Regions from separate parts of the Janthinobacterium sp. BJB401 genome, predicted to be linked through region 1. Evidence: predicted binding sites of a transcription regulator. Region 1 holds the regulator's gene; each other region holds the start of a gene.
What was found. The regulator sigma-54, encoded in region 1, starts transcription at its own class of promoters, with help from an activator protein. The targets are predictions, from matches to a motif close to TGGCANGNAANCTGCTTT.
Positions count from the first base shown of each region.

Region 1 (7,966 bases):
GCGCGCCGTCGCCAGGGAAGATACCCCCGCCCCGGCCTGGAACGGCGCCGCCAGCGCCTTGATGGCCACCGGCAAGGCCTCGCCCGGCGTCGAGTCGAACAGGGCCAGCAGCGCCCCCATCTGCGCCTCGGGCAGGTAGACATCGGCCAGACCCGTGTACAGGGCGTCGGCCGCGTTGATGGTCAGGCCCGTCAAGCCCAGGTACAGGCCCAGCTGGCCGGCCAGGCGGGACAGGAAATAACTGCCGCCCACGTCGGGGAACAAGCCGATATTAACTTCCGGCATGGCCATGCGCGTGCGGCCCGTGACGATGCGCAGGCGGTTGCCTGGCCCGGCTTGCGCCACGCCCATGCCGCCGCCCATCACCACGCCGTCCATCACGGCAATATACGGTTTCGGATAGAAATGAATCACATGATTTAAGGCGTATTCTTCCGTAAAGAAATCTTCCAGCAAGGCGCTGCCGCCTTGCGGCGTGGCAAGGCCCGCATCGTAAAAGAAGCGGATGTCGCCGCCGGCGCACAGGGCTTTTTCGCTGCTCGATCGAATAACGACGGCGTCCACGTGCGGATCGTCGCGCCAGGCCAGCAGGACCGCGCTCAGGGCGCGCACCATCTCCAGCGACAGGGAATTCAAGGCTTTCGGACGGTCGAGCACGATGTGCCCGGTGCGGTTGCGGATGGAGGTCTGGACGAAGTCGCTCATGGCAGGCAGGAAAGAAGTGAAAGTGCAAACATTCTAGCCCTTGCGCGGGGAAGATTGCGTTCAACAGGTCCAGGCGCAAAAAAGGGCGCAAGATGTGCGCCCTTAGTTGATCACAACTGCTGGAAGCGGGTGGCCTTAAACGGCGACGACGGCGTCTTCCTCGGAGTTGTCTGGCAGATGCTTGATCGCCTCTTTACCGTGCCCTTGCACTTTGGTTTTGTATTTCATCACTTGCCTATCGAGCTTGTCGATCAGGGTATCGATCGCGGCGTACAGGTCGTGCGCCAGGCTTTCCACATAGACAGTCTTGCCACTCAAACGCAGGTTGACTTCAGCCTTTTGACGTTTTTCTTTCTCTTTGAGGTTATCCACGGTCAGAATCACGGCGATATCGATAACTTGATCGAAATGACGTTTCACGCGCTCCAGCTTCGTTTGTACGTATTCACGGATGGCTGGTGTCACTTCGAGATGATGTCCGCTGATGGTGAGATTCATACACACTCCTAAAGATGATCGGGTTCGTGCGGTCCATCCTATCCGGCCCGCAGAGGAACCGAAAAAAACTTACAAACACTTACGCAGGCTCACTGGCGGAATTTTCAACGCTTCCCGGTATTTGGCAACAGTACGTCGCGCAATCACCATGCCTTGTTCCCCCAGCATGTCCGCAATCTTACTGTCGGATAAAGGATTTTTAGGGTCTTCTGCTCCTGTCAGTTGCACGATCAATGCCCGTATCGCCGTCGATGACGCTTCGCCCCCCGCTTCGGTGGCGACGTGGCTACCAAAGAAATATTTCAACTCGAACATGCCGTGCGGGGTCAGCATGTACTTTTGAGTTGTTACCCGCGAGATAGTACTCTCGTGTAAACCCAGTGTATCAGCTATTTCACGGAGCACAAGGGGGCGCATGGCAACGGCCCCATGCGAGAAAAAGTTCTTTTGTCTTTCTACTATCGCCTGTGCCACGCGCAGGATGGTGTCGAAGCGCTGGCGCATATTCTTGATCAGCCACTTGGCTTCCTGCAACTGTGCGCCCATGGCGCCCTCGCCCTTGCCCTGCTTGAGCAGGTTGGCGTACATGGCGTTGACGCGCAGGCGCGGCATGACGTCGTTGTTCAGGGTCACTTGCCAGCCATTGCGCGCGCGCTTGACGACGACGTCGGGCACCACGTAATCGGACACGTCCGAGGCGAATACGGCACCCGGATGCGGATTGCACTGGCGAATCACCGTCTGCGCCTCGCGCAAGTCTTCATCGTCGCAATCGAGGGCTTTTTTCAGCTTGTTGAAATCGCGCTGGGCAAACCAGGCCAGGTGCTTTTCCACGATGACGAGGGCCATGCGCCGCGTCACCATGGCGATGTGCGGCAAGCGCTTGATTTGCAGGGCCAGGCATTCGGACGCATTGCGCGCGCCCACGCCCGGCGGATCGAAACTTTGCAGCAGCGACAAGGCCGTGCGCATCTCGTCGGCGTCGATTTCCAGCTCTTCCGGCAGGCGCGCCAGGATGTCGTCGAGCGACTCTTCCAGGTAGCCATTGTCGTCGAGCGCGTCGATGATCAGCTCGACCAGTGCGCGGTCGCGCAATTCAAGCACCGTCACGCGCATCTGCTCCATCAGGTGCTCACGCAGGGTGCAGTGATGGGCTTCCAATTGCGGACGCGAATCTTCGTCGTCGGGCGCCTTGCCGCGGCTCGCCTCGCTCCAGTCGCTGTCGCCGCCCTCGGCTGCGGCCGGACTGTCGCCCGCCTCGCCATCAAAAGTTTCCGCTTCGGCCGGCGCGGCGGGCGCTTCCTGGCCTGGCGGCTGGGGCGGCGCTTCGGCCGGCGCCGCCGTGGAACTCAAGGCGCCATCGGACAGCAGGCGCAGCGAACGGTCGAGCGGATCATCGAGGCGTTCGAGCAAGGGATTGTCCGTCAGCAATTGCTCTAGTTCCTGGTGCAATTCCAGGGTAGACAATTGCAACAGGCGTATCGATTGCTGCAACTGCGGCGTCAGTGCCAGGTGCTGCGAAGTGCGCAGCTGCAATGATTGTTTCATTGGCTTACATGCGGAAGTGTTCGCCCAGATAGACCCGGCGTACCGACTCGTTCGCGATGATGTCGTCGGGGCGTCCCGACGCCAGCACCGAGCCCTGGTTGATGATGTAGGCACGGTCGCAGATACCCAGCGTCTCGCGCACATTATGATCGGTGATCAGCACGCCGATATTGCGCTCCTTCAAGAAACGCACGATGCGCTGGATCTCGATCACGGCGATCGGATCGACGCCGGCGAACGGCTCGTCGAGCAGCACGAAACGGGGATCGGTGGCCAGCGCACGGGCGATTTCCACGCGGCGGCGCTCGCCGCCCGACAGGGACAAGGCCTGGTTCTCGCGCAACTTTTCAATCTGCAAGTCGGCCAGCAATTTATCCAGGCGCTCCTCGATCTCGGCCTTCTTCAAAGGACGGCCTTCGACGGTCTGGATTTCCAGCACGGCGCGGATATTGTCTTCCACCGTCAGCTTGCGAAAGACGGACGCTTCCTGCGGCAGGTAGGACAGGCCCATCTGCGCGCGGCGGTGGATCGGCAGGCTGGAAATGTCCACGCCGCTGATATCGATGCTGCCGCCATCGGACGGCACCAGGCCGACGATCATGTAGAACGAGGTGGTCTTGCCGGCACCGTTCGGGCCCAGCAACCCCACCACTTCGCCGCATTCGACTTGCAGCGAGACATCATGCACGACTTGCCGCTTGCCATAGGTTTTTTGCAGACCGCGAACGATCAGGGTGCTGCCGCAACGTGTATTTTCCATTATTTCTTTCCTGGCGCGGGCGTGGCCGGCGCTTTCTCCGCCGCCGGCGCCTTGGTCTTCGGCTGGATCACCATGCGCACGCTGCCGCCATCGGGCGTGCTGGTGCCGCTGTTGGAATTTTCCATCGCAAACACTTCCTTGCGGCTGTCATACGAGATGAAGGCGCCGTTGGCCACGTCGGTCACTTTCGTGCCTTCCAGGCGCGTCAACTTGGCCCGGGAAAACAGTTTCACCACTTCCGTCTTGTTGTCGTATTCCACGCGCTCCGCTTCGCCTTCGACCCACAGGTCGCCCGCGCCATCGCGCTTCTGGCGGAAGGTGGCCAGCTTGCCGGGATCGGCCCAGAAGGTAATGAACTGGTAGCCTTGCGGATCTTCCGTGATCAGGGCCCGGCCCGCCTTCATGGTCAGGGTGCCCTTCACCAGCACGACGTCGCCCGTCAGGGTGCGCACCTGCTTGACGTCATCGACGTGGCCGCTGCGTGCCGTGATGACGGCTTCCTTCTCGGAATCGGCCTTCTCGGCATGCGCCACGCCCATGATGGCCAGGGAAAATACGGTCAACAGCAAGATCTTCTTCATAGTATGGTTTCCTTGTTTCATTCTGTCATTTTGCCGCCGCGGCCGGGCGCGGTTTCGGCGGTAGGACCATGCGCAGCGCATTCTGCACTTCCACCACGCCGGTGGCGTTATTGGCCTTCATGCCGACGCCATTGAGGCGCGAGGCGCCCGTCAGGATATCGACAGGCACGTCCGTTTCCATTCTTTCCTCATCCGGGAACACCGTCAGCGCTTCCGTCCTGACTGTCAGGTTCTGCGCCTTCGGACTGGCCACGCGGTCGATCACGACCTTGCGGTGCAGTTGCAGCCGGGTATTGTCCTGGTCGATATGCGCCAGTTCCGCGTTCATGTTCAACGGCGGCATGCCTGGCGTGAGCTTGCGCACGAAGGGCTGGTCGATATCGGACGAATCGTCGGCCGGATAATGCGTGAGCTTGGTGCCCGACACGATATAGCTGGGTTTGCCCGTCAAATCCATGCGCACCAGGCTGAAATTGGTGATGAAATAATCGGGCTCATCCAAATGTTTGCTGGCCTTGATGTCCTGGCTATTCTTGTTCATCACTTCGAGCAGCCAAAAGCTGGCCAGCGCGACAACAACCGCGCCCAGCAGGGTAAAAATCGTGCGCCAGCGATGGGCGCCTCCTGGCTTACGCATAGGGTTTCACACTTTCCAATATCACTGGCGGCAAGGCGCGCCTCACTCCAGGAACGGCGCCATGACGCGCACATAGTTGTCCTGGGCGCGCAGCAGGAATTCGCAGATCTCGCGCACGGCGCCGCGGCCGCCGCCGGCCTGCGTCACATGGTGCGCCAGGCCCTGCACTTCCGGACGCCCGCCCGGCACGCTGACGGCAAAACCGACGCGCTTCAGGATGGGGGCATCGATGACGTCGTCGCCGATATAGCCGCATTGCTCTTCCGTCAAGCCCGTCAGCGCCAGCAGTTCGCGAAACGGCGTCAGCTTGTCGTGGCCGCCCTGGTGCACATGGGTAATGCCCAGGTCCTGCGCGCGGCGCGCCGTGATGGCCGAGCGGCGCGCGCTGATGATGGCCGTCTGCACGCCCGATTCCTGCAGCAGCTTGATGCCCAGGCCATCATACACATTAAACGTTTTCATCATCTCGCCGTCCGGGCCGAAATGCAGGCTGCCGTCGGTGAGCACGCCATCGACGTCAAAGATCATCAGTCTGACCTTGGCCGCGCGTGCCAGATTGTCCGCTACGCTGTCCATCAGATCACCTTCGCTTGCGTCAAATCATGGATATGCAGCGCGCCCACCAGCTTGCCGTCGGCATCGACGACCAGCATCTGGTTGATGCGGAACTGCTCCATCACGGCCACGGCATCGACGGCCAGGCGTTCGGGCGCGATGCTGCGCGGCTGCGCATGCATGACGTCGCGGATCGCCACTTGCGTGAAATCCTGCACGCGCTCGAACATGCGGCGCAAGTCGCCATCCGTAAACACGCCCACAGGGCGGTTGTCCGCGTCGACGACGGCCGTCATGCCCATGCCCTTCTTCGTCATTTCTTCCAGCGCCTGCAGCAGGGATGCCTGCACGGGCACTTGCGGCACCCGTTCGCCGCTGCGCATGACGTCATGCACGTGCGTGAGCAGGCGGCGGCCCAGGGCACCACCCGGATGCGAGCGGGCGAAATCTTCTTCCTTGAAGCCGCGCAAGTCGAGCAAGGCCACGGCGAGCGCGTCGCCCAGGGCCAGGGTGACGGTGGTGCTGGCCGTCGGCGCCAGGTTCAGCGGACAGGCTTCTTTTTCAACAGAAACATCCAGGTGCACGTCGGCCAGCTGGGCCAGGCTGGAATTCGGTTTACCCGTCATGGAAATGAGCACGCCGCCCATGCGCTTGACGACGGGCATGATGGCCATCAGTTCCGACGACTCGCCGGAGTACGATATGGCAATAAAAGCATCTTCCGAGGTGACCATGCCCAGGTCGCCATGGGCAGCTTCGGCCGGATGCACGAACAGGGCCGGCGTGCCGGTGGAAGCGAGGGTGGCGGCAATCTTGCGCGCGATATGGCCGGATTTGCCGATGCCCGAGACGACGACTCTTCCTTTGCATTGCAGCAACAGCGCCACGGCGCGGCCCACGCTGTCGTCCGTGGCCAGGCGCGCGTGCAGCGCAACGATGGCGTCGGACTCGATCTGCAAGGTGGTGCGGGCCAGCGCGACAGCGCGCTCGGTCGTCGCTTGCATGTCAATTCGATCAAAAGCTTTCAGCATTGTTTTTTCATGGGTTACACTCATGCCCAAAGTATAAACGAATTAGGAAAGCAAAAAACTTGCCAGTCACAACAAACAACGATTTCCATTGACCGTACCGGGCAACCCATGTTTTCCTCGCTTGAACTGACCCTGATGTTACTCGGCAGCGCCGTGCTGGGCGTGGTCGCTTTCAGAATGTTGCATTTGCCGCCCATGCTGGGCTACCTGGCCGTTGGCATCGTCATCGGCCCCCACGCGCTGGGCCTGGCGGCGGAAAACGAGGCCAGCCACACCTTGGCCGAATTCGGCGTCGTCTTCCTGATGTTTTCCATCGGGCTCGAATTTTCCCTGCCCAAGTTCCTCGCCATGCGGCGCATCGTCTTCGGCCTTGGCATGGCGCAGGTGGTCACCACCATCATCGCCACCGTCGTCTTCGGCTGGCTCGTCGGACATTACCTGTCCGCCTACATCCACCTGAGCTGGCAGGCCGCCTTCGCCCTGGGCGGTGCGCTGGCCATGTCGTCGACGGCCATCGTCTCGAAAATGCTCACGGAACGGCTGGAGCTCGAAAGCGAACACGGCCGCAAGATCATCGGCATCTTGCTGTTCCAGGACCTGGCCGTCGTGCCCCTGCTGATCCTGATTCCCGCCCTCACGCGCGATTCGGACAACCTGGCCGAAACCCTGGCCTGGGCCGGCGGCAAGGCCCTCGTCGTACTGATCCTGCTGCTGTTCATCGGCCAGAAACTGGTGCGCGGCTGGCTCACCATCGTCGCCAAGCGCCGCTCGCAAGAATTGTTCATGCTCAACCTGCTGCTGATTACCCTCGGTGCGGCGTGGATCACGGAGCGGGCCGGGCTGTCGCTGGCCCTCGGCGCGTTTGTAGCCGGCATGCTCATTTCCGAGACGGAATTCAAGCACCAGGTGGAAGAGGATATCAAGCCCTTCCGCGACGTGCTGCTGGGCCTGTTCTTCATCACCGTCGGCATGTTGCTCAATATCCGCGTGGTGCTCGATAACTGGTGGCTCGTGCTGCTCTTGCTGTGCGGTCCCGTGCTGCTGAAATTCGCCCTGATAGCGGGCCTGGCCCGGCTGTTCGGGTCCAGCAACGGCGTGGCCCTGCGCACGGGGCTGGGACTGGCGCAGGCGGGCGAGTTCGGCTTCGTGCTGCTGAACCTGGCTGGCGGCATCAAGCTGATGGACCCGTTCGTCGTGCAGGTGGTGCTGGCGTCGATGGTGCTGTCGATGCTGGTGGCGCCCTTCCTCATCGCCAAGTCCGACGCCATCGTCATGAAACTGGCGGCCAACGACTGGATGATGCAATCGCTGGCGCTGACCAAGATCGCCACGCGCACCATGGCCTCGCAGAAACACGTGCTGATCGCCGGCTTCGGGCGCAGCGGGCAAAGCCTGGCCACCCTGCTGGCGGAAGAAAAGATCGAATACCACGCGTTGGATCTGGACCCCGAGCGGGTGCAGGAAGCGCAGCTGGCCGGAGCGCATGTCTCGTATGGCGACGCGGGACGGCGCGAAAGCCTGGTGGCGGCCGGCATCTACCGGGCCAGCGCCGTGGTGATCACGTACGCCAACACGCCCTCGGCCTTGAAATTATTGCATTTGCTTAACGAAATGGCGCCGACCTTGCCCGTCATCGTGCGCAGCCACGACG
Region 1 covers NZ_JABXFH010000002.1:210,283-218,248, reverse strand. Annotated here, with positions in the region: gene HWE17_RS02680 (enoyl-CoA hydratase/isomerase family protein) at 1-705, opposite strand, end outside; gene raiA (ribosome-associated translation inhibitor RaiA) at 841-1,203, opposite strand; gene HWE17_RS02670 (RNA polymerase factor sigma-54) at 1,273-2,751, opposite strand; gene lptB (LPS export ABC transporter ATP-binding protein) at 2,756-3,511, opposite strand; gene lptA (lipopolysaccharide transport periplasmic protein LptA) at 3,511-4,092, opposite strand; gene lptC (LPS export ABC transporter periplasmic protein LptC) at 4,118-4,729, opposite strand; gene HWE17_RS02650 (HAD family hydrolase) at 4,772-5,305, opposite strand; gene HWE17_RS02645 (SIS domain-containing protein) at 5,305-6,315, opposite strand; gene HWE17_RS02640 (monovalent cation:proton antiporter family protein) at 6,424-7,966, shown strand, end outside.

Region 2 (7,966 bases), on a different contig from region 1:
AAACAAAGTCTCCACCTCCTTGTTGCTCAAACGCACATGCTGGATCAAGCCCTGTACGAGCATTTGCATCACGCTGCGTTTTTCGAATACTTCCATGCGAATGCGGGCGATCTGGTCCGGGTCGCGGCCTTGCGCGAAACCCAGTTTTTTGCGCGACACTTTCAATGCCGACGCGAGCACACTTTGGTTGATGATGCGCACGGAGGCCGTGGCCTTCGACACGCCATCGATATCGGCATGGGTCGCATCTGGCGCGCGTTTGGTTCTTGCATCGATGGCGATATTCTGTTTCAGCGACAAGCCCTGGTACTGTTTGACGAATTGAAACAGCGGCGCTTCACCTAGGCCATCGAGAAACACGGGTTCGTGCTGGGACAGCACGGCGACGTCGAGAAAACTGCCTTTCGGATCGATGGCGATCAGCAGATTGACGGGCACGCCGGAAAAGCCGGGAATCGGCGCCAGGTCCACCGATTCGAAAACGTAGCCGGCCAGTTCCGTGGCCGTGGCGTTTTGCCGTAACAAGGGCCAGACGGGCAAATCGGCCTCCTTGTCGCCGACGACGATGGGCGCAGGAAAGCGCCGCGCCAGTTCGGCTTTGGTCAGCACGCCTGCCCACGCCTGTCCCAGAATGAACAGGAATAGCCAGCAAGCTATGAACAAGCGCATTATCCGCATGCATGGTGCTCCGTGCGGCGCCCTGTCGCAAGGCGCCGCATTTATTGGTTAGAAGAAAATAATGCCGCCCAGGGACACGCCATTCATCTTTGCCTCGCCGCCCGTAAAGCCTTTCGAGCGCGTCTGGCCCAGCTCGCCCACCAGGGTGATCGCGCTGTTGAGCGAGTAATACGCGCCCAGGGTCAGGTTGGCGTTCGACTTCAAGCCGCCCGTGCCGGCCGTGTTGTCGTCGTTCTTGCTGATGCCGTAGGACAAGCCCAGCTTCAGCTTGTCCGTCGTTTTATACGTGCCTTGCAGCAACCAGTTCTTGGACTTGGTATCGCCCTGGTCCGCATCGGACAAGATGCCGAGCCCTTTGCCGCCCTGGAAGTTGAGCAGCACGCCAGCTGGGCCCATCTGGTACGAGCCGCCCACTTCCACGCCGCGCATGGTCAAGTCATCGACACCCGGCGTTTTCGAGGTGAATTTTTGCGACTTCACGCCCAGCCAGGCTTTCAAGCCTTCTTGCGCATACGTCAGCTGCGCCTGCACTTGCGGACTCGACTTCGAGGAATAGGTCGAACCTGCCACGATGGGCGTATCGGAGACGGGGCTGACCAGCGCCACGTCGACGCCAACGCCGCCCGACTTCGGCGAGCTGTACATGATCTGGCCATAGTTGCCCAGATAGGTATAGCCGGCGCCGATATGGCCCAGGGTCACCCGGCCCCGCTGCGTCGCCTGCACCGGTGCGCCCGAGCCCAATAAGGTCATGTCGGACAAAATCGCATTTGCGCCGAAGATGCCATAGTCGCGGCCCAGCTTGAAGGTGCCCATGTGCTCATTGCCAAACGTAAAGAAGGCCTGGCGCACGTCGACCACGCTGTTCTGGCTGATGGCGCTGTCCGTGGCCGTCGAGTTGTAGATGCCGATCAAGGCTTTCACGTCGTACTCGCCCAGCCGCGATGAAGCCGAGGTGATCAAGCCGTTCGGCAGCAAGCCATTGCCGATGGTGGTGCGGTCCTTCTCGCCGCCACAACCGAGCGCCTGGCCGCCCAGCGCCAGTCCGCCCACCGCATCGCCCGAACACGACACTTGCGTGTAGTAGGCGTTGACGATGCCGCCCACCGACACGGTCCAGTCGCCAGTCTTGATATCGACGGCTTGCGCCTGTCCCACCGCTGCGATTGTCATGACACCGAGGCTCCCCAGCTTGATCCATGTGTTCATTGCTTCTCCTCTTTCTTCTCTGTTTTTAGTGTGCACACCAGTGATTGATGTACCTCAAGCTTTGGCAATAAGCGTGCCCAGCACGGCCCAGAGGGAGAAAGAGAAAAAGTGTATTTAAGGTGTGCAGCAGCGGATCAATCGCCACTGACAGTGTTCATTTTTTGACCGCAAGCAGGCGTATCGGGCATCCAGGTAAACAAAAAACTGACGGCCTGGGCCGTCAGCAAAAAGAAAACACCCGGCGGACAGGGAGACACCCATCCGAGTGGCCCGGATGCTTCACCCCGTTACTTCGATGCCAGCTTGAAAACCCACACGGAACCGCCCTGCTCCAGGAAGTTGACTTTCTTCGCCACTTCGCCGCCCCACAACGGCACCGCGCCACCCCAGCCGGAAACGACGGCTACATATTGCGTGTCGCCATCCTGCCAGGTGACGGGCGGCGCCACGACGCCGGAGCCCGTCTGGAATTTCCACAGCTCCTTGCCCGTCTTCGCATCGACGGCTTTCAGGAAACCTTCCGGCGTGCCGTAGAACACCAGGTTGCCGGCCGTGCTCATCACGCCGCCCCAGAGCGGCGCGTTGTTCTTGATTTCCCACACGATCTTGCCCGTCTTCGGATCGACGGCGCGCATGGCGCCGATGTAGTCGTCAAACAAGGGCTTGATGGTGAAACCGGCACCGAGGAAAGCGCCGCCCTTCTTGTAGCTGATCGGCTCGTTCCAGATGTCCATGCCCCATTCGTTCGCCGGCACATAGAACAGCTTGGTTTGCGGCGAGTACGCCATCGGCATCTGGTTTTTGGCGCCGAGGAAAGCGGGTGCGGCAAACACGGTCGTGCCCTTCTTGCCCTCCTCTCCCTTGGTCGGGTCGCCAGGACGGCCGGCGGCGATGTAGTTTGGCCGGCCCGTCTTCAGGTCGATGCTGCTGGCCCAGGTGATTTTCTTCACAAACGGAAAGGCGTTCTGCAGCTTGCCCGTGTTGGCGTCGATCACATAAAAGAAACCGTTGCGGTCGGCCTTGCCGCCGTAGCGCTTGCCATCCATGTCGAAGGTGACGAATTCGTTGGCGCCGTCGAAATCCCAGGCATCGTTCGGCGTGTTTTGATACGCCCACTTGATCTGCCCCGTTTTCACGTCGAGCGCCACGGTGGAGGACGAGTACAGGTTGTCGCCGGGACGCAAGTGGCTGTTCCAAGGCGCCGGGTTGCCGGTGCCAAAATACGCGAGCTTGGTTTGCGGATCGTAGGTGCCGCCCATCCACGTCGAGGCGCCGCCCGTTTTCCACAAGTCGCCCGGCCAGGTCTTGTTCACCGTTCCCGAAATGCCGTTATCGATCGCTTTGCCATCCTTGTCGTAGCGGTGGCCCATATGGCCCTCTACCGTCGGCCGGCTCCACACGAGGTCGCCCGTCATCGGGTTGCGCGCTTCGACCCGGCCGACGATGCCGAATTCGCCGCCCGACACGCCCGTCAGCAGCAAGCCTTCGGCGATCAGCGGCGCGGCCGTCATCGAGTAGCCAGCCGCATAGTCGTCGACTTTTTCCTTCCAGACGATCTTGCCCGTGTTCTGGTCCAGCGCCACCAGGTAGGCGTCGAGCGTGCCGAAAATCACCAGGTTGCCGTACAGGGCGGCACCGCGGTTGACCACGTCGCAGCAGGGCATGATGCCGTCCGGCAAGCGATGCTCATACTTCCACAGCTTGGCGCCCGTTTTCAAGTCGACGGCAAAGATACGCGAATACGAGGCCGTGACGAACATCTTGCCATTATGAATCAGCGGCTGCGATTCCTGGCCACGCTGTTTTTCGCCGCCAAACGAGAACGACCAGGCCGGCACCAGCTTGGCCACGGTCTTGTCATTGATTTGCGTCAACGGCGAATAACGCTGGCCCTGCGTGCCCATGCCAAACGACAGCACGCTGGCCGGATTCTTCGCCGTGCTGTCGAGCATGGCATTCGTGACATTGCCCACGTCGGCCGCCTGGACCAATGAGGCCAAGGATGCCAATCCCAAACCGACGACGATCCCCATGATTTTTTTCTGCACAATCATCTCCCTCTGTTTTATTAGTATGTGTATGTATCAAGTCTTGCGGTGCTCATGCGGCTGGGCATGCAACAGCGCGCACTCTTCATCGGTGAACAGGCGCGAGCGCGTCAAAAAGCGCTTGCCCGTGCCGTTGTCGAGTGAAAACATGCCGCCATTGCCATCGACCACATCGATAATCAACTGGGTATGCTCCCAGTACTCGAATTGCTCGAGTCCCATGTAAAACGGTGTGTCATTCAAATTGCCGAGATAGATATCGGTATCGCTGACATCGAACTCGCCCAGCGCATAGCACATGGGCGCGCTGCCGTCGCAGCAACCGCCCGACTGGAAAAACATCAGCGGGCCGTGACGCTGGCGCAACTTGTCCATCATTTCCAGCGCCGCATCGGTGGCGACCACCCGGGCAATTGCTGCACTCATGGCATCCCTTTCTGCGCGCCGCGCCTGGATTGACAGGCGCGGCGCGTGTACAGGTTTAGAAGAAGCCCAGCGCTTTCGGGCTATAGCTCACCAGCAAGTTCTTCGTTTGCTGGTAGTGATCGAGCATCATCTTGTGGTTTTCGCGGCCGATACCCGATTGCTTGTAACCACCGAACGCGGCGTGGGCCGGATACAGGTGGTAGCAATTGGTCCACACGCGGCCCGCCTGGATGGCGCGTCCCATACGGAAGGCGCGCGAACCGTCACGCGTCCACAGGCCGGCACCGAGGCCGTACAAGGTGTCGTTGGCAATCGCCAGCGCATCGGCCTCATCCTTGAAGGTGGTCACGGACACGACGGGCCCGAAGATTTCTTCCTGGAAGATACGCATCTTGTTATTGCCCTTGAACACGGTCGGACGCACGTAGTAGCCGCCTTCCAGGTCGCCCGCCTGCGTATTGCGCTCGCCGCCGGCCAGCACTTCGGCGCCTTCCTGGCGGCCGATGTCGAGGTAGGACAGGATTTTTTCCAGCTGCTCCTGCGACGCCTGCGCACCGATCATGGTGGACGAGTCAAGCGGGTTGCCCTGCTTGATGGCCGCCACGCGCTTCAGGGCGCGTTCGATGAATTTCTCGTAGATCGATTCCTGGATCAGCACGCGCGATGGGCAGGTGCACACTTCGCCCTGGTTCAGCGCGAACATGGCAAAACCTTCCAGGCACTTGTCGAAATACTCGTCGTCCGCATCCATCACGTCTTCAAAGAAGATGTTCGGCGACTTGCCGCCCAGCTCCAGGGTGACGGGAATCAGGTTTTGCGCGGCGTAGCCCATGATCAAACGGCCCGTGCCCGTTTCGCCCGTAAAGGCGATCTTGGCGATGCGCTTGCTCGACGCCAGCGGCTTGCCCGCTTCCAGGCCGAAACCGTTGATGATGTTCAACACGCCCGGCGGCAGCAGGTCGCCGATCAGCTCGATCAACACCATGATGGACGCTGGCGTCTGCTCGGCCGGCTTAAGTACCACGCAATTGCCGGCGGCCAGGGCTGGCGCCAGTTTCCACACGGCCATCAGAATCGGGAAATTCCACGGAATGATCTGACCCACGACACCGAGCGGCTCGTGGTAGTGGTAGGCATAGGTTTCCGCATCGATTTGCGCGACAGAACCTTCCTGCGCGCGGATGCAGCCGGCAAAATAACGGAAATGGTCGATGGCCAGCGGAATGTCGGCATTCATCGTTTCGCGGATCGGCTTGCCGTTGTCAATGGTTTCCGCCGTGGCGATCAGGCTCAGGTTCTGCTCGATGCGGTCGGCGATGCGGTTCAGGATATTGGCGCGCTCGGCAGGCGAGGTCTTGCCCCAGGCATCCTTGGCGGCATGCGCGGCGTCCAGCGCCAGTTCGACGTCTTCCGCCGTGGAGCGGGCGATTTCGCAAAACGGCAAGCCGGTGATCGGCGTGATGTTAGGAAAGTATTCACCTTTTACTGGGGCAACAAATTTGCCGCCGATGTAATTGTCATAGCGTTGTTTGAAGGGATTGGCTACGCCCAGTTTGCTGATGTCTGCGAGATTCATGTCGTCCTCTATCGGGTTAATTAGAATGGAATTACTTAATTAAAATTAAACGTCCTGGTACAGATGGGGTGAGTACACGGAGTCTTCCGCAAATGCCGTGCCAGCTCGCCATCCCACTACAAACTTAGCCGGTTTTACTCTTGTTGCAAGGGCGCGGCATCAATACCGGCGCGCTTTTCAGCGCATGCCCGGGCTTGAGCCGCTGCACAATGGAACAGGTGTACCAGACTGGAACACCTGCGCCTGTGCCACTAGCGAATCACCACGCCCCATGGCAATTCGCCCACGGCAATATCGGCCACCTTCTGCGCGCTGGCCGTGTCGATGACGGAAACGCTGTTCGAGCGGCCATTGGCCACGTACAGCTTGGCGCCATCGGGCGTGATGGCCATATTCCACGGGCGCTTGCCGACGGGAATGGTGGCCGTGACCTGATGACTGGCCGTGTCGATCACCATCACCGTGCCATCGATACCGTTCGAGACATACACCTGCTTGCCGCCGGGATGGACCACGATGCCGTTGGCATTCTTGCCCGCAGGAATGGTGGCGATGGCCTTGCGCGCGGCCATGTCGATGACGTAGACGGCATTGACCAGTTCGCACGCCACGTAGGCACGGCCCGAGTCCGGACTGAAGCCGATGCCGCGCGGGCGCAGTCCCACGGCAATGGACGCCACCTGGCGGCGTTGTGCCACATCAATGACGTCGACTTGCTCGGCCTCTTCCGCACTGACCAGCAGCCAGCGCCCATCGGGGCTGAAAACGGCATGTTCCGGGTTACGTCCGTGCACCTTGATATCGGCAAGCAAGCTGCCTGTATGCCCGTCGAGCAAGGCCACACTATTGTTTTCCTCGACGGCCACGGCCACATGACTACCATCTTGCGAGGCGCTGACACCTTCCGGCGACTTGCCCAGCGCCACCGTGCGCACGGGCGCGCCGCCAGCGTTATCGATCAGCAGCAAGGCGCTGCTGGCCGCGTCCGTGACAAACAATTGCCGCCCGCTGGGGTCGGCGGCAATGCCGCGCGGACGCTTGCCTGCGGCGATCTGGCGCACGACCTGGTCGGTCGCCGTATCGATCACGCTCAGGGTGCCCGATTTTTCATTGGGGACATAAGCAAAGGGAGCGGCCTGGACGGCGGTGCTGGCGAGCGCCGGCAACAGCCAGAAAACTTGGCGCAAGCGCAGGAAGAAGTTGGGCATAATCACCTTTCGATGGCAAAACACAGGAAAAGCGCGCGGCATCGGCGCATCTGAACATTGCTGCATGCAAACGCCGTGCCACTGACACGCGTATAATTTCAGCCCACCAATGGAGACATGGCAGGCATATTGCTTGATACAACTATGCAGACCTGCGCCGCGCACGCGACCAAAGCAGGCTTTTATTCACATTGGAGAATCCGCATGCAGCATCGTTTCCGCCTGAACACCATCGCCAGCCTGTTTGTCGCCGGCAGCGCCACCCTCGCCCCCCACGTCTTTGCCGCCGAGGCAGCTGACCTGGCCAACGGGCAACTGATGGATACGGTGGTCGTCAGCGGCAGCCGCATCGCCCACCCCAGCCAGGAAGTGCCGGCCTCGATCGACGTGGTCGACAGCGCCCGCATCCAGGATGGCCAAATCCGCGTCAACGCGTCGGAAGCGCTGGCCGCCGTGCCAGGGCTGGTTGTGCAAAACCGCCAGAACTTCGCGCAAGACTTGCAGATCTCGTCGCGCGGCTTCGGCGCCCGCTCGGCCTTCGGCGTGCGCGGCGTCAAGCTGATCAGCGATGGCATTCCCGCCAGCATGCCCGATGGCCAGGGCCAGGCCGCCACGTTCAACCTCGATACGGCCGAGCGCATCGAAGTGCTGCGCGGACCGTTTTCTGCCATCTACGGCAACCATTCGGGCGGCGTGATCCAGCTGTTTTCCAAAGATGGACAAAATCCCCCGTCCGTCGAATTGAATGTGGTGGGCGGCAGCTACGGCACCAACAAGGTGGACTTGACGGCGCAAGGCCAGGCAGGCGGCATCGGCTACGT
Region 2 covers NZ_JABXFH010000075.1:3,077-11,042, reverse strand. Annotated here, with positions in the region: gene HWE17_RS27175 (4Fe-4S binding protein) at 1-609, opposite strand, end outside; gene HWE17_RS27170 (porin) at 727-1,887, opposite strand; gene HWE17_RS27165 (PQQ-dependent methanol/ethanol family dehydrogenase) at 2,175-3,941, opposite strand; gene HWE17_RS27160 (DUF779 domain-containing protein) at 3,972-4,361, opposite strand; gene adh (aldehyde dehydrogenase) at 4,417-5,937, opposite strand; gene HWE17_RS27150 (beta-propeller fold lactonase family protein) at 6,189-7,145, opposite strand; gene HWE17_RS27145 (TonB-dependent receptor) at 7,350-7,966, shown strand, end outside.
Region 2: adh (aldehyde dehydrogenase) is a predicted target of sigma-54. The motif match lies at 6,023-6,040, and genes of this name have one in related genera.

Region 3 (7,966 bases), on a different contig from region 1:
GCCGTCCGTTTGCCCGGATTGCACATTTGCAAGCCGGATAGGTCCATCTGTTGGACAACGCACGCATTTACAAGAGCTCGCTTATCGTGAAAACACCCGTTTAAGCGATTGTTAAGTCTCAATCCAGTTTCACCGAGTCCATGAAGGTGTCGATGGTGTCGCGCGACAGCTTGCTTTCTTCGCCGAGAATGATGATCTGGAAGATGCGTTTGTCCTGCGCCACAAAACGCCCGACCAGCAGGACGGGCTTGCCTTGCTGCATCCCCGTCGCTTCGATGCTCAGCGAGCTGCGCTGATGCGTTCCGGCCGCCGTGCTGCTGGCCGTCGATGCCGATTTTTCGCTGCGCACGGTGCCGTTGATGTTTTTCAACAGGGCAGTCTGCATGGCGGGCAGGGCCGCTTGCGCCTGTTCCGGACTGTCGAGCACGGCGCTGCCGATGGCGAAGGTATTGCCATCGACCTCGCTGGCCGTCATGGTCAGGCTGACTTTCTTGCCATCGAGATCGATCTCGCGTGTCAGCACGGCCGGCTTGCCTGGAAACAAGGCCGTGAACTGGGCGTCGGGGCTGCGATAGTCGCGCCAGTCGAATTTCGGACTGCAGGCGGACAGGACGCTGGCAGCCGCGAGCGTCGCCAGGAAGAGGGCAAGTGATGTTTTTTTCATCAGCAGATGGTAGCAGCGCCGCCACTCACGCGCAATCGCGCACGTGTGGCGGGCACCGGCCACCTTATATTTCACGCAGCACGCGCCGATACTGGATCGCTTCGGCGACATGTGGCGGTGTGATGGCCGGGCTGCCCGCCAGGTCCGCGATGCTGCGCGCCACGCGTAATACCCGGTGGTAGGTGCGCGCGGACCAGTGCAATCGCGTCATGGCGCCATGCAGCAACTGTTCGCCATGCGTTTCCAGCCGACAATGCTGTTCGATTTCCGTGTTGCTCAGCCGCTGGTTCGTTTTTCCCTGGCGTGCCAGCTGCAGGGCATAGGCTGCCGCTACCCGCGTGGCGATGGCTTGCGTGCTTTCGCCGGCGCCGGCACGCCGCCCCAGCGCCGCGGGCGGCATGGCGGCCACTTCAATTTGCAGGTCGATACGGTCGAGCAGCGGGCCGGACAGGCGATTGTGATAACGCAGCACGGCGTCTGGCGTGCAGCGGCAACGGCCGGAAGCGTGGCCCAGATAGCCGCACGGGCAGGGATTCATGGCGGCGATCAACTGAAAGCGGGCGGGAAACTCCGCCTGGCGGGCCGCCCGTGAAATGCTGATCACACCCGATTCCATGGGCTGGCGCAAGACATCGAGCACCCGGCGCTGGAATTCGGCAATTTCGTCGAGAAACAGCACGCCGCAGTGGGCCAGCGAGATTTCGCCAGGCCGCGGCACGTTGCCGCCGCCCACCAGGGCTACGCCGGACGCCGTCTGATGCGGCGCGCGATAGGGGCGCCGTTTCCAGTGCTCCACTTTGAAGTGGCCGCCCAGCGAATGCACGGCAGCCGATTCCAGCGCCTCTTCATCACTCATGGGCGGCAGCACGCCGGGGAAGCGGCTGGCCAGCATGGTCTTGCCTGCGCCTGGAGGGCCAATCATCAGGACGTTATGGCCGCCTGCCGCCGCCACTTCCAGCGCCCGTCGCGCTTGCTGCTGCCCTTGCACATCGGCAAAGTCGGGATAGGGAAAAGCGTGCGCCGCCAGCACGGGCTGGTGGCGTTGCAAGGCCGTCTGGCTGGCGTGCGCGGCAAAGTGCGCGCAGACCTCGAGCAGGCTGTGGGCGGGATAGATGCAGGCATCGCTGACGAGGGCCGCTTCGTCCGCGTTCGCCCGCGGCAGGATGAAGGCGCGTGGTGCGCCCAACTGGCTGCGCTGCATGGCAAAGGTCATGGCCAGGGCGCCGCGGATGGGGCGCAGCTGGCCTGAGAGCGACAGTTCGCCCGCGAATTCATAGTGGTGTAATTGGTCGCCCGGCAACTGGCCGGAGGCGGCCAGGATGCCCAGCGCAATGGGCAGGTCGAAGCGGCCCGATTCCTTGGGCAGGTCGGCCGGCGCCAGATTGGCCGTGATGCGCCGCGCCGGCATCTCAAAGCCGCAGTTTTGCAGCGCGGCCCGCACGCGGTCGCGCGATTCTTTTACTTCCGTATCCGGCAGGCCGACAATCGTAAACGAAGGCAAGCCATTGGCAAGGTGGACTTCGACACTTACCTCGGGCGCCTCCATGCCGGACAGGGCGCGGCTTTTCAGGACGGCCAGACTCATCAGACTCCCCTGTAGCGCGGACGCGGGCAGTATCAGTCTAGCGCTTGAAACGGCATCAGGCTTGAGGTATGCCAGCAAGGCCGCCGATTACGGCGCCCTGCATACAACAGCGGTTCAGGCTTTTGGATCGTTCAGGCGCGTTTCCAGTTCGATCAGGCGCAATTCCAGTGCATCCAGCTTGGCGCGCGTCTTGGCCAGCACTTGCGCCTGGATATCGAATTCCTCGCGCGTGACCAGATCGAGGCGGGCGAAGCCCTGGGTCATCATCGATTTCACGTTTTTCTCGATATCCTTGGCCGGCGAGTTTTCGATGGCTTGATGGATCTTGCCTTGCAAGTCGTTAAAGAAGGTATTCATGTCCATGGTCAGTCCTTTTATGGTGCGGCCTGTGCATCGCACCATTGCGGTGCACAGCGGCGTTAATCTGGTGCGAAACTGGGCAAATTCACAATGCTTCAGCAGCCCATACCCGCATGCCGACAGGCTTGCAGGGTATGTATGGCCGGAAACGCACCTGTCAAGGTGGCAAGTGAGCTGGCACGTATTCTGCTAAAGAAGGTATGAACGCTTTGTGATCTCCAGCCAAGATTTTAAACCTCAACCGCTTTAAAAGTTCAATAAAAGGGAATCGCCATGAAGAATCTGTCCAAGAACATGACTTTAGCTGCAGCGTTGACGCTGGCCATGACCGCCGTGTGCGGTAGCGCCATGGCCCAGGATGCAGTGGCGGCGCCTGCTGCGGCCGAAGCCGTGCCTGATAACGTGGTTAGCTACAACGTGGCGCTGACCAGCGACTACCGTTACCGCGGCATTTCGCAAAGCCGCTTGAACCCGGCCATCAGCGGGGGTGCCGACTATACCCATAACCCGACGGGCCTGTATGTGGGCACCTGGCTGTCGAGCATCAAATGGATCAAGGATGGCGGCGGCGATACCGATCTGGAATGGGATATCTACGGCGGCAAGCGGGGCGAGATCAGCAAGGATTTTACCTATGACGTGGGCGGCCTGTACTATTTCTATCCCTCGAATGGTCTGAGCACCAATGCCAACACCTTCGAGCTGTACGGCCAACTCGGCTACGGCCCGATGTATATCAAATACTCGCATTCGACCACCAATCTGTTCGGTGTTGCCGACAGCAAGAACAGCGGCTACCTGGACGTGGGCGCCAACGTCGAGGTGCATGATGGCTACATGCTGAACCTGCATGTGGGCCGTCAGAAAGTCGAGCACAACGATTCCCTCAGCTACAGCGATTACAAGATCGGCGTGACCAAGGACTTTGGCATGGCGACCGTTTCCCTGGCTGCCGTCAAAGCCAACATCACGTCGCTGGCACCGAATGGCAAGAATCTGGCGAAATCGGGTCTCGTGCTGACCGTGTCCAAAACCTTTTAAGCGAGACTGCCATGAAAATGATTACCGCAATCATTAAACCGTTCAAATTGGACGAAGTACGCGAAGCTTTGTCGGCTATCAATGTGCAAGGCATAACCGTCACGGAAGTCAAAGGTTTCGGCCGCCAGAAAGGTCACACGGAACTCTACCGTGGCGCCGAGTATGTCGTTGATTTCTTGCCAAAGACCAAGATTGAAGCAGCCGTCGATGACGCTATTGTCGACCAGGCCATTGAAGCGATCGAAGGTGCCGCGCGTACCGGTAAAATCGGTGATGGCAAGATTTTCGTCTACAACCTGGAACAGGTCATCCGCATCCGTACCGGTGAAACCGGCAACGAAGCGCTCTAAGGGGAATATTGATGCATAAAAATATAACAAAATTGCTAGCCGGGATAGCCTGTCTGTGTGCGTTTGGCGTTGCCACGCCGAGCTTTGCCGATGCGCCCGCCAAGACGGAGGCGGCCACGACCACGGCCGTCGCCGCCCCTGCCGTCACGCCGGTGCCTGATGCAGCGCCTGCCGCCGCCGCGCCGGCCCCGGCCGCTGCCGCGCCAGCCGCCGCGCCCGTCGCCAACAAAGGCGACACCAGCTTCATGATGATCAGCACCTTGCTGGTGATCTTGATGACCATCCCCGGCCTGGCCCTGTTCTACGGCGGCCTGGTGCGCTCGAAAAACATGCTGTCGGTGCTGATGCAAGTGTTCATGGTGTTCGCGCTGGTCATCGTGCTATGGTGTATCTACGGCTACTCGATCGCCTTCACGGAAAAAACCGCCTTCTTCGGTGGCTTCGACCGCCTGTTCCTGAACGGCATCTGGGATCCGGCCAAGGGTACGTTTGCCGCCGCCGCCACCTTCAGCAAGGGCGTCGTCATCCCCGAGTTCGTCTTCGTGGCCTTCCAGGGCACGTTTGCCGCCATCACCTGCGCACTGATCGTCGGCGCCTTTGCCGAGCGCGCCAAGTTTTCCGCCGTGCTGGCCTTCGTCGTGCTGTGGTTCACGTTCGCCTACTTGCCAGCGGCCCACATGGTGTGGTTCTGGACCGGTCCTGACCTGATCACCAACGCCGCCACCTCGGCCAGCGAAGCCCTGAAGGCCGGCTGGATCTGGCAAAAAGGCGCGCTGGACTTCGCCGGCGGCACCGTCGTGCACATCAACGCCGCTGTCGCAGGCCTGGTGGGCGCCATCATGATCGGCAAACGCGTCGGTTACGGCCGCGAATCGATGGCACCGCACTCGCTGACGATGACCATGATAGGCGCATCGCTGTTGTGGGTGGGCTGGTTCGGTTTCAATGCCGGTTCCTCGCTGGAAGCAGGCGACGTGGCTGCCCTGGCCTTCGTCAATACGCTGTTGGCCACTGCTGCAGCGACCCTGTCGTGGGTATTTGGCGAATGGATCAGCAAAGGCAAGCCTTCGATGCTCGGTGGCGCATCGGGCGCCGTGGCCGGCCTGGTGGCGATCACCCCGGCGGCCGGCTTTGTCGGCCCGATGGGCGGCCTGGTCATCGGCTTGCTGGCCGGTGTCGTCTGCCTGTGGGGCGTGAATGGCCTGAAACGCCTGATCGGTGCCGACGATTCGCTCGACGTGTTCGGCGTGCATGGCGTGGGCGGCATCCTCGGCGCCCTGCTGACGGGTGTGTTTGCTGCGCCACAACTGGGCGGCCAGGGCGTTTTCGACTACGTCACCAACAAGATGTCGGCCGATCCGTACTCGATCGGCCATCAGGTGTGGGTGCAGGCGCAAGCGGTCGGCACCACCATCCTCTGGTCGGCCGTGGTCTCCGTCATCGCCTATAAACTGGTCGACATCGTCATCGGCCTGCGCGTACCGGAAGAAGAAGAGCGCGAAGGCCTCGATATCACGAGCCATGGCGAGCAAGCGTATCATGGTTAAATAGCAATCATCTGGCATGCCAGCGCCCCGGCGCGGCATGTCCGGCTGGAAAAGGCGCCTCATTGAGGTGCCTTTTTTTCGTTGTGGGAATGTAAAAGGTCTTTAAAACAAGGCTTTTGCCCCGATTTGGGGTACTTACACGGTAATATAGTCGGCAGTTCTGTGTGCTTTTTTGAATACTGCACATAATTTAAGGATGTAACTATGGTTCCCCATCTCGTCACGGCCCTGACCGGACCGCTGCTCGACCTCGAAAAAAAGATTCTGGCCGCGACGCCGGCCATTGAGCGCTGGTTTCGCATGGAGTGGCAAGAGCACACGCCGCCCTTCTATTGCTCGGTAGACTTGCGCAACGCCGGCTACAAGCTGGCGCCCGTCGATACGAATCTGTTCCCTGGCGGTTTTCATAATCTGGCCACGGAAATGCTGCCCCTGTCCGTGCAAGCGGCCATGGCCGCCATCGACAAGTATTGCCCGGACGCCCGCAACCTGCTGATCGTGCCGGAATTGCACAACACCACGCCGCAGTATCTGCAAAACGTGGCGCGCCTGATGCAGATCTTCCGCCAGACGGGACTGCACGTGCGCTTCGGCTCGTGGTCGCCCGAGATCACCCAGCCGACACCGCTGGCGTTGCCAGATGGCAACATGCTCGTCATCGAGCCGCTCGTGCGCCTGAACAATGGCCGCCGCCTGGGCTTGAAGGATTTCGACCCGTGCACGATTCTGCTGAATAACGACTTGTCGGACGGCATCCCCGATATCTTGCAAAATATTCATGAGCAAAGCCTGCTGCCGCCCTTGCATGCGGGCTGGGCCTTGCGCCGCAAGAGCAACCACTACACGGCCTACGATGAAGTGGTGAAAAAATTCGGCAAGATGATCGATGTCGACCCGTGGATGCTCAATCCCTTCCACGCCAAGTGCAGCGACGTCAATTTCCAGGAAGGCGAGGGCGAAGATGCGCTGGCCGCCAGCGTCGACGTGCTGCTGGCCAAGATCCGCAAGAAATACAAGGAATACGGTATCAAGGAAAAGCCGTTCGTCATCGTCAAGCCCGATGCGGGCACGTATGGCACCGGCATCATGACGGTGCGCGACGCCAGCGAAGTGCGCGACCTGTCGCGCAAGCAGCGCGAAAAAATGTCCATCGTCAAGGATGGCCAGCTGGTGACCGACGTGATCATCCAGGAAGGCGTGCCGACCTTTGAAAGCATCAAGGATGCCGTGGCCGAGCCCGTCGTCTACATGATCGACCGCTACGTGGTGGGCGGTTTCTATCGCGTGCATGCGGAGCGTGGCGTGGACCAGAACCTGAACGCGCCCGGCTCGCAGTACGTGCCGCTGGCGTTTGCCCAGCAGCACGCCGTGCCGGACTTGAAGGCCAAGCCGGGCACGGCCGCGCCGAACCGCTTCTATGTGTACGGCGTGGTGGCGCGCCTGGCCTTGCTGGCCGCATCGCTGGAAATGGAGCGCACGGACCCGAATCCCGAGGTGTATTGATCCATCACGGAGGCTTGCCAGGCGCGGCGACTACCGCGCCTGGCGATCTCGGCTAGAATCAAGCATTCCTTATCCAGGCTCCCCGATTGGACGCACCATGAAAATTGCATTCCTTGCCGACCCGCTGGCAGGCTTCAAGACTTACAAAGATTCCACCTTCGCCATGATGCGCGAGGCGGCCAAACGCGGCCACGCCGTGTATGCATTCGAACAGAAAGACATGGCGCTGGAAGAGGGCATCGTCACGGCATTGGTAAAACACATCGAGCTGACCGGCGACGAACACGACTGGTACAAGGTGCTCTCCACCGAGGAAGTGCGCCTGTCGACCCTGGACGCCATCATTGAGCGCAAGGATCCGCCGTTCGACATGGAATACGTGTACGGCACGTATCTGCTGGAACTGGCGGAAAAGCAGGGCGCTTGCGTCTTCAACAAGCCGTCCGCCATCCGCGACAACAATGAAAAGCTGGCCATTGCGCAGTTTTCCGAATTCACTTCGCCGACCCTGGTGACGTCGAACGAAGCGCGCCTGCGCGCCTTCCATGTCAAGCACCAGGACGTCATCTTCAAGCCGCTCGACGGCATGGGCGGCACGGGCATCTTCCGCGTCAAGGCCGATGGCCTGAACCTGGGCGCCATCATCGAGACGCTGACGGACAACGGCGCGCAAACCATCATGGCGCAGCGCTTTATCGCCGACATCGACAAGGGTGACAAGCGCATCCTCGTCATCGGCGGCAAGCCGGTGCCGTTTTCGCTGGCGCGCATTCCGCAGGCCGGCGAAGTACGCGGCAACCTGGCCGCCGGCGGCACGGGCGTGGCGCAGCCATTGACGGCGCGCGACCTGGAAATCGCAGAAAAGCTTGGGCCGATCCTGGCCGCGCGCGGCCTGATGCTGGTAGGATTGGACGTG
Region 3 covers NZ_JABXFH010000018.1:522-8,487, forward strand. Annotated here, with positions in the region: gene HWE17_RS13605 (hypothetical protein) at 119-664, opposite strand; gene HWE17_RS13610 (YifB family Mg chelatase-like AAA ATPase) at 729-2,249, opposite strand; gene HWE17_RS13615 (accessory factor UbiK family protein) at 2,364-2,612, opposite strand; gene HWE17_RS13620 (TorF family putative porin) at 2,883-3,650, shown strand; gene HWE17_RS13625 (P-II family nitrogen regulator) at 3,662-4,000, shown strand; gene HWE17_RS13630 (ammonium transporter) at 4,012-5,547, shown strand; gene gshA (glutamate--cysteine ligase) at 5,752-7,050, shown strand; gene gshB (glutathione synthase) at 7,148-7,966, shown strand, end outside.
Region 3: HWE17_RS13620 (TorF family putative porin) is a predicted target of sigma-54. The motif match lies at 2,785-2,802, and genes of this name have one in related genera.